DNA from 3 places in the Fusibacter fontis genome. Region 1 is predicted to be linked to each of the others. Evidence: predicted binding sites of a transcription regulator. Region 1 holds the regulator's gene; each other region holds the start of a gene.
What was found. The regulator Rex, encoded in region 1, represses fermentation and respiration genes when NADH is low (regulators of the CRP and FNR family bind a similar motif). The targets are predictions, from matches to a motif close to ATTGTTAANNNNTTAACAAT.

Region 1 (3,289 bases):
TCGCGCTCGTCGCTTCTCTTCGTCACGAGTTTGAGACTTGTCAACCGTTTCAGCGTCGTGTTGAGCAGATTTCGATCGATTTCAAGGTGTTTAATCAATGTGTTAATCCGGACTTCTCCACCTTCTTTAATCTGCTTTAACATCAGTATTTCCAGCAAGTTCAGTTTAATACTCAGATGTTTGCGATAAAATCCATTTTTGTCCTGAGATAACGTTTTGATATTGAGTCGGTCCATCATATGCGATATTTCTCTTGAATAATTTGCCATATTCATCTCCATAACAATTAAAGGGAATTGCATTGGCAATTCCCAGTTTGGTTAAAATTATGTGTTCATAACAACGTGCTATTTATCGTTTAATGATCAGTGCTTCACCCATTCCGCCGCCGATACAAAGCGTCGCCAAACCATAACGTCCTTCTCTTTTAATCAGTTCATGAATCAGCGTGACTAAAATTCTGTTCCCAGAAGCGCCAATTGGATGACCTATTGCAATTGCACCGCCATTGACATTGACTATTTCTTGGTTAAATCCAAGTTCTTTACCAACCGCCAATGCTTGTGCAGCAAAAGCCTCATTTGCCTCAATTAAATCTAAATCGGCAACTGTAATTCCCGCTCTCTCAAGCGCTTTTTTAGTCGCTGGTACAGGACCGATGCCCATAATTTTAGGATCTACACCTGCAGATGCATGTGCAGCAATGGTACAAAGCGGTTGAATGCCAAGTTCATCTGCTTTCTCTTTGCTCATGACAATCACCACAGAAGCGCCGTCGTTAATTCCTGAGGCATTACCTGCTGTAACAGTTCCACCATCGCGTTTAAAAGCAGGTTTTAAAGCTGCTAATTTCTCGAGTGTCGTTTCTTTTATATATTCATCTTCGTCAAAACGAATTGGATCCCCTTTTCTATTTGGCAAAAATACAGGTATAATTTCATCTCTAAATCGGCCTGTTGCACGTGCTTCAGCTGCTTTTTTCTGAGAATTATACGCTAATTGATCTTGCTCTTCTCTCGTAAGACCCCACTGTTCAACGATGTTTTCTGCCGTCATACCCATATGATAATTGTTGAACGCTTCCCACAAACCGTCCATTACCATGGTATCGTATAACTCTCCATTTCCCATGCGCTGTCCCCAACGGGCATTTTTAATGAGGTAAGGTGCCATACTCATATTTTCTGTACCACCGGCAATCACAATATCATTTGTTCCAGCGACAATTGACTGATACGCAAGAGATACTGCTTTTAATCCGGATCCACAGATCATGTTAATCGTCGTACAAGGAACTTCAACTGGATAGCCATTTTTAATCCATGCTTGTCGCGATACTCCTTGTCCATAACCGGACTGTAAAACCGATCCAAGAATAACTTCATCCACTTTTTCAGGTGCTAAATTTATTTTCTCTAACGCACCTTGAATGACAGTTGCACCAAGTTCAGCTGGCGTAATGTCTTTAAGTGATCCACCAAAAGAGCCAACAGCTGTACGTACTGCACTTACAATAACTACTTCTTTCATTTTTGCCTCCCATAAAATTTTAATTCAATCCCTATGGGTTATTTTATCAAAAAAACGGGAGAAGGTCATCCCTTATCCCGCTTATTTTAAAAAAATATTCGTTTCTTGCCTCTAGCCTTTGTTCGGCGCCGGCGTATCTTTTAAAAAGTACGACAATGTCAACAAATTATCTACCAAATGGATATTCTCAACGACAACATCTTTGGATACTTTAAGGTCTACTGGTGCAAAATTCCAAATTGCTTTCACTTTCGTCTTTTGAATTTTATTTGCAACTTCTTGAGCACCATCTCGACTGGTACAAATATAAACTACTTCAACGTCATTCTCATTAACAAATGCCTCAAATGCATCCATGTCCAAAACTTCAACATTGTTAATTTTTAGTCCAATCACTTTCGGATTGACATCAAAGAGTGCTTTGAGCTTGAAGCCGAGTTTGCTAAAGCTCGCATAATTTGCCAAAGCTTGACCAAGGTTTCCTGCGCCGATGATCACGACGTTGTACTCACGTGTTAATCCAAGTATTTTGCCAATTTCACTATACAAATCTTCAACATTATATCCATAACCTTGTTGGCCAAATCCACCAAAATTGTTTAAGTCTTGTCTAATTTGAGAAGCTGTAAAACCAATCATTTTACTGAGTTCTTTTGAGGAAATTCTCTTGATATCGTTATCCAGTAATTCTTTTAAGTAACGGTGATACTTCGGTAAGCGTCTAATAACTGCAACTGATATATTTTTATCTTTCATTAACCCACCTCGTTGTCAGGACTTTTTTAGATTATACACTCATTGTAAAAGAATGTCAAATAAATAACAAGCTTGTAAAATAGCCGAGAGTCTTTCTATTTACGGTTATATAAGCTATAATAATGTGGCAATGAACTACAATAAAGGACCTACAGGAGATCTTATGATTGCACTTTCTTGTACCGGATTATGCAAATCCTTCGGTATCGATACAATTCTAGACGATGTTTCATTCACTGTCAATGCGAAAGATAAAATTGGCTTAATTGGCGTTAACGGAGCTGGCAAAACCACTTTAATGAAAATACTCACAGGCCATGAAACGAAGGATTCAGGAGATATTTTTTTTGCTAAAGACATGACCATTGGTTATTTAGAACAAAATACCAACCTCAATATCCAGCAGCCTATTTTTGATTACTGCGAAGAGGTTTTCTCTGATATTTATGCCATCGAGCAAAAAATGCGTCACCTTGAAGAGCAAATGGTGCACGATCATAGCGAATCACTGCTAAATGAATACAGTCATGTTCAAGCAACATTTGACCAGCTTGACGGATACTCAATCAATAGCAAAATTCGAGGGGTACTCACTGGACTCGGGTTTTTGGAGTCTGAGTTTTACAAACCCATCAACCAATTGAGCGGTGGACAAAAATCGCGCGTCGGCGTCGCAAAACTTCTTTTAAGAAAACCGGATATTCTATTTTTAGACGAACCGACCAATCACTTAGATATTTCTGCAATCAAGTGGCTTGAGTCATTTTTACAAGACTATCCAGGTACCATCCTCATGATTTCACATGACCGTTACTTTTTAGATCAAATCGCAACGCGCATCTTTGAAATTGAGGCTTGTGAACTGACAGAGTACAATGGAAACTATACGCGATTTATGACACAAAAGAAGGCCAACTATGAGGCTGAACTTAAAAAATATGAGTCCCAGCAAAAAGAGCTCTTAAAACAAGAAACATTGATTCGCAAATTTAAAGAGCGTGGT
Region 2 (3,289 bases), 890 kb from region 1:
GACGTTTAGTAAGGATTCCAACATTGCCAAACTGGACATATACGTACACCGTAGACCCATTGCAGATTTTACCCTCGATTGGGACTACAACCCTTCAACATCCAGTTACAAAACATCATGGGTCGATTTATCGTATGACCTCGATCATCAATACACCGATGCACAAAGAGGCATCAGAGAGCGCAAAATCATGTACCGAAAAACATCGGGTGATAATGTATGGATCTATTCTATTCCAGATAACCTCACACCAGGTACGTATGAACTGAGATACATGGTCAAAGACATTGAGGGTGCGTGGAGTGATGAAAAGACAAAGACATTTACGCTTGATTCAGAAGCGCCGATGCAGTTATGGGGACAATTAAAACCAATGGATGTGGCATTTAGTATCAGTTCAGTTCCCGCATCAGAAAGCATCGTCGTTCACCAACTCGCCACCAATTACCATTTACCACATACACTCAAAATCAAATTAAAGAATGCGCAAGGACAAACGCTGGATGAGAAGGCGTTATTATTCAGCTCGCAAATTCCAAATTATAACAAAATAGGGAATAAATATCATTATACAGATCAAGTATTTACACTGAACCCAACACTCAAAGATGGCACATATTATGTTGAATGTACCGCGCAGTCTGTTTCGAATCCAAGTATTCAAAAAGTGATAAAGCTTCCATTTACGATTCGAACGCCGATTACTGTTAAGGGTCAAGTTGATGGATTTGAAGCGGGAGGAATGATGAAATTTACAGCGGCAGTGAATAAATACGCTTCAAGTGTTGTCGTAACACTTTTTCAGGGAACACATTTTCAACAAGATGTCATTTTAACGAAATCAAAGAGCATTCCAAATACTTTTGAAGGACAATTAGAGGTTCCAGAGGATCTTCCAGACGATCAGTACCAATTTGAATTTACTGCACAGACACCAAGTGGCAATCAAGCAGTAGATGGCGTCGTAAAGAATTACGTGGGAATACAGATAGTCAAGGCAGAGATTAAAGGTTACTGGAATCATTGGCGTGGCCAGCAAGATGTATGGGGAACTAGATTAGCGCTCAATCCACTTAGATTTCTTTCGTATGAAACCGTGCGCATTGAAGTGCTCATAAAAGGCAAACCAGAACAAGTGACAATGACGTGCTCGCCTGAACTCATGGCGATGCGTTACACAAATACAAAAGGCCAAACCTATCTCTATCGCGATGAGACGGGATTTGAGGTTGCGTTTCCATTAATGTTAAAGAAAGAACAATCCACAAGCGCTGGAGATGTATATGTTGTCGAGTATGTGTTACCTTTATGTAAAATGACATTAGACTGGGAGAACAATCGATGTGCACAACCTTACTGGATTTCAATACAGGTAAAAAAAGGGTCAACTGTAAAATACAAAGAGGTCTCAGGCATTGAAATCACTGGAAATATTTATGATTTGCTCTATGTACAACCGAAATATCGATAGATTGTTTAAATGTATACAAGAATATGATGCGATATTTTACATTCAAGTTATACTTACAATTAAATGAGCATATCGATTAGAAAATCAGCGATTTTAGATAAAAATACGCACCGAAAAAATGTCAACACAACATGAAATACAAATAGTAACAACATTGAAATATCAATGTTGTTATTTTTTTGACAGTCATTTTAATTTTTCGTACAATTGTGTTAATAAACAAAGAATCCGAGCGGTTAGAGGAGGGAATCTTATGGAGAAATTCAAAGTGATGGAAATCAAAGAGAGCATCTTTGAAGACAATAATCATCAAGCAGATTTATTAAGAACAGAACTAAAAGAAAAGAAAACATTCTTATTAAATTTAATGGCATCACCAGGGGCTGGAAAAACAACAACATTGGTCAAGACGTTAAATCATTTGAAAAACAATCTCGCAATCGGCGTTATGGAAGCGGATATCGATTCTGACGTAGATGCACAAACGATTTCAGAAACAGGTGTTAAAGTCATTCAGCTCCATACTGGCGGCATGTGCCATTTAGATGCAGATATGACAAAACAAGGACTTGAAGGACTTGGATATGAAGGTCTTGACTTGGTTATTTTAGAAAATGTCGGAAATCTCGTATGCCCTGCGGAGTTTGATACAGGCGCAGTTAAAAATGCGATGATTCTTAGCGTTCCTGAAGGAGACGACAAACCACTTAAATATCCACTGATGTTTTCTATCTGTGATGTCCTATTAATTAACAAAATCGATACACTTCCTTATTTTGATTTTGACTTAGCTAAAGTGGAAGAACGCGTTAGAAAACTCAACCCGAATATGGAAATCATCCCAATTTCAGCAAAAACAGGCGAAGGTGTTGAAAAATGGGCTGCATGGCTTGAAAAATCAGTAAAAGAATTTAAATAATTTAAATCATTTAAATCATTATGAGTCAGTGCGAGTGCACAAAAGGAGTATAACATGTCAAAACCAGATCAAAAAACCAACTTAAACAAATCCAAAAGATTTGAGTTTGCATTTTCATGGGCGGATGTCAATGGCAGACCATACAGACAAGAAATATTAGACTTAGCAAACAAAATTGGCCGAACAAAAGCGGGTACAAGTAGAGAAGCGATTCCATTTGGTCCAGAATACTACTGCTTAGAGCCAATTTTAGATCCTTTTCAAGCAAAAATTGCTTGCCATTTAGAGTTTAGAAAAAAACTCAGTGCTGAAGACGTAGCAAAAGCTTCTGGTGAGCCATACGAAAAAGTAAAAGCAGCGCTTGAGCACATCGCTTGGGCAGGTGTGGCATTTGTGAACACAGTGAACGGCGTGGATATGTACTGGCAAGATATCTTTGTACCTGGCCACCTTGAAATGATTAACAACAACAAAGAACTCGTGGCAAAATACCCACAAGTTGCTGAAGCATTTTATTATTTCGGAACGAAAAAAGGCCCTATGGCTGCTGGTATCATGCCAATAGGCGCTGGTCCAATGCGCGTACTTCCAATTGAAAGAGCCATCGATGGCGATTCAAGAAGAGCGAGCTATGAAGAAGTATCTAAACATTTAAATGAAGCGACGATTTTCTCGGTGTCAGATTGTTCGTGCCGTACTTCGAGAGAAGCAATGGGCGAAGGCTGTGGTCACTTAAAAGAAGAAATGTGTATTCAATTAGGTCATGCTGCTGAATATTACATTAAAACAGGTCGTGGTCGCGCAATTACGAGAGAAGAAGCATTTGAAATCATCAAACGCGCTGAAGATAACGGTCTTATGCACTCAGTACCAAATTTAGATGAACCAGGTCACACACA
Region 3 (3,289 bases), 100 kb from region 1:
ACACATAAGAGATTTGTGGTAAATCTAAGTGTTCTGCGATTTGTGGTCCAACTTGAGCGGTATCCCCATCAATTGCTTGTCTTCCTGTAATCACTAAATCATATTCTAATTTTTTAAGTGCAGCTGCAATCGTCGTCGATGTCGCAAGTGTATCTGCGCCAGCAAATACTCTGTCTGTGAGTAAAATCACGCGATCTGCACCCATGGCATAAGCTTCCTGCAAAGCAACTTTTGCTTGTGGGGGACCCATCGTTACCACGGTAATATGTGCACCGTATTGATCTTTTAATCTAAGTGCTGCTTCTAATCCAGCTTTGTCATCTGGGTTAATGATACTTGGAACGCCATCTCGAATCAGCGTACCTGTTTTTGGATCCAACTTAACTTCGTTGGTATCAGGAACTTGTTTTATACATACAACAATTTTCATCGTTTGCCTCCATTTACACAATTATAGAACTGAATGTCTTTTGACTATGAATGATTGGATTATTTTAATTCAGATGAAGAAATAACCATTCTTTGAACTTCGCTTGTACCTTCGTAAATCTCGGTAATTTTAGCGTCTCTCATCATTCTTTCCACTGGATATTCACGTGTATATCCATAGCCACCAAATAATTGAACTGCTTTAGTCGTCACTTCCATTGCCACTTCAGATGCGAATAATTTTGCCATTGCAGCATCTTGAGCATAAGGCATTTTGTTGCCTTTTTTATAAGCAGCATTGTACACGAGTAAACGTGCAGCTTCAATTTTTGTTTTCATATCAGCAATCACAAATTGCGTATTTTGGAATGCAGCAATCGGCTTTCCAAATTGTTTTCTTTCTTTGACATATTTAACCGCTTCGTTATAAGCGCCTTGAGCAATACCAAGTGCTTGTGCAGCAATACCGATACGGCCTCCATCAAGTGTCATCATGGCAACTTTAAAGCCTTTGCCTTCTCCACCTAACATATTTTCAACAGGGATTTTACAATCTTCAAAAATCAACTCACATGTACTTGAACCGCGGATTCCCAATTTTTTCTCTTTTTTTCCAATGGTAAATCCTGGTGTACCTGCTTCTACGATAAATGCTGAAATACCTTTAAGTCCAAGAGAACGATCAGTCATCGCAATTACGATATAGGTATCTGCATAACCCGCGTTGGTGATAAATATTTTACTGCCATTTAAAATATAGTGATCACCATCTTTAACTGCCGTCGTCTGTTGTCCCGAAGCATCCGTACCTGCATTTGGTTCAGTCAAACCAAACGCTCCAATTTTCTCGCCTTTTGCAAGGGGCACTAAATATTTTTGTTTTTGCTCTTCTGTACCAAATTCATAAATTGGTGCAGCGCATAGAGACGTATGTGCAGATACGACAACAGAAGTCGTTGCACATGAAACGCCTAATTCCTCAACGAGGTTGATGTATTGCCAGTATGAACCACCAGCACCACCGTACTCTCTTGGGAATGGGACACCCATCATCCCAAGGGTTGCCATTTTTTTAACAGTTTCTTCTGGAAATCTTTCTAAGTCATCGATTTCTGCAGCGATTGGTTCTACCTCATTTTTCGTGAATGTTCTAAACATATCACGCATCATGAGATCTTCATTTGTTAATTCAAATTTCATTTGCTCCCTCCGTTTTGTTAAATATTTAACTTTGATGCGAAAAAAAATAAACTATCCCCATGCGACCATTTTAACATTAATTGTTAAAATATCCAACAAGATAATTTATTTTGGTCCGTAATTTAATGGCTTTATTCCTTCGATTATATAAAAAAGTGACTCATCGTTTTGAGCAAAAAAAGCATGATTGCTATGGCAATTCCTAAATACAGATACCGTCTGCTGTTGCGTTTGCATACTAAGTTCTCATATCGATTGCGATATAAATTCTTGTTTTTATAGGACAGATCATCTTCAAAAACATGATACGTTTCCTTAGGCTCTGTTATCACGCGCTTGACTTCGCCTGAATATAGCGCATATGCCACTTCAAAATCTTTTAAAGGCACCAACAGTAAATAACCCTCTCCATCGCCCTTGCCATCTTCATCCACTCGTTTTTCAACACGCGTTCGAATTCCGATTTCATACAGGACCTTTTCAGTCTCAAAAAAACAAGCGTCATCCTTTGCCTGCTTATCTTCAGCTAATATTTTCCATTGATATAGAAACTGCAAATTACTTTTTTCACACATAAGGCCCTCGATGAACGAACAATTTTGTCTTATTGTATCACAAACAACAACTTTCTACATCAACAAGAAACTCTTAAATCTACAGTAAATTCTTAAATCTACAAGAATTCCTTACATTCTGATTTTCTTCTTTAAATATTCACTTTCAAGTTTGACGATTTCAAGATAGATTTTAGACCCATCTACAATAAAATTTTTATCGATTAAGAGTCCTTCATCTGAGATCATCTCGGCGATCTGATCGACAAGGCTTTTATCATTCCATTTTTGAAGAAACTTTCCCCAAAATGAAAACGTCGTCGTTTTTTCTTCTATAGAAATGAACAACCGACCATCTTTTTTCAAGATGCGTCTCGCTTCTCGAATGATGGATGAAAGACCATCGTCAAGTTTGGAAATACAATCGATCACGACTTTATCCACACTTTCATCTGGGCATGTTAATTTGCCGTTTTGCTTGATAATGTTCATACTCAGCTCATTACCATGATGCATCACGACACCGTCGCGTTTCCATTCTAATATAATATCTAACGGTGAAAATCCATTTGGACTTACCGATTTAAATCTTTCTATGTTCATCTTTAACTCCTTGAAATTCATGTGTTAAAAATACCATAGAACAGTTGCAAATACAATAAAATCCATGTTAACAATATCGTACGTTTTATTAATATTCATTTTAATGATTCGAAATAACTCCACGCATGGTTTTAACAATTGACCTCATTTAAATCAAATTCGGGTTTTGTCTTAACAATTAAACCAAACCAAATGTAGACGATGATTCCCTTGAATATGCTGCTAATGGTAATACTCCACCAAATACCATTGAGTCCTAAAAATGTCATCTTGCTAAAATACAGCGCCATGGGAATTCTCAGTAAATTAAAGATGATGCTGGTAATTGCTGCAGGTTCTGTCTTTCCAATGCCGTTAAAAGCTCCAGAAGAGGTGATTTCAATGCACATAAAAAGCTGTGACAACGCGAGAATCTTCAGATAATCCACTCCTAAGGCAATGGCATCTGGCTCTCTAACAAAAATCATAAACAGCCATTTTGCTCCAAAAAACAAGAGGACTGT

Region 2: a site for Rex is predicted at 1,639-1,658, ahead of hypB (hydrogenase nickel incorporation protein HypB). Genes of this name have one in related genera too.
Region 3: a site for Rex is predicted at 1,643-1,662, ahead of ACZ41W_RS11225 (acyl-CoA dehydrogenase). Genes of this name have one in related genera too.

Annotation. Positions count from the first base shown of each region.
Region 1 is NZ_AP042445.1:2,613,089-2,616,377, reverse strand. Features, by position in the region: gene ACZ41W_RS11715 (MarR family winged helix-turn-helix transcriptional regulator) at 1-269, opposite strand, end outside; gene ACZ41W_RS11710 (acetyl-CoA C-acetyltransferase) at 352-1,530, opposite strand; gene ACZ41W_RS11705 (redox-sensing transcriptional repressor Rex) at 1,642-2,286, opposite strand; gene abc-f (ribosomal protection-like ABC-F family protein) at 2,450-3,289, shown strand, end outside.
Region 2 is NZ_AP042445.1:1,721,197-1,724,485, reverse strand. Features, by position in the region: gene ACZ41W_RS07770 (Athe_2463 domain-containing protein) at 1-1,471, shown strand, start outside; gene hypB (hydrogenase nickel incorporation protein HypB) at 1,725-2,390, shown strand; gene ACZ41W_RS07760 (FAD-dependent oxidoreductase) at 2,445-3,289, shown strand, end outside.
Region 3 is NZ_AP042445.1:2,511,828-2,515,116, reverse strand. Features, by position in the region: gene ACZ41W_RS11230 (electron transfer flavoprotein subunit beta/FixA family protein) at 1-430, opposite strand, end outside; gene ACZ41W_RS11225 (acyl-CoA dehydrogenase) at 490-1,629, opposite strand; gene ACZ41W_RS11220 (hypothetical protein) at 1,773-2,204, opposite strand; gene ACZ41W_RS11215 (hypothetical protein) at 2,316-2,786, opposite strand; gene ACZ41W_RS11210 (MATE family efflux transporter) at 2,918-3,289, opposite strand, start outside.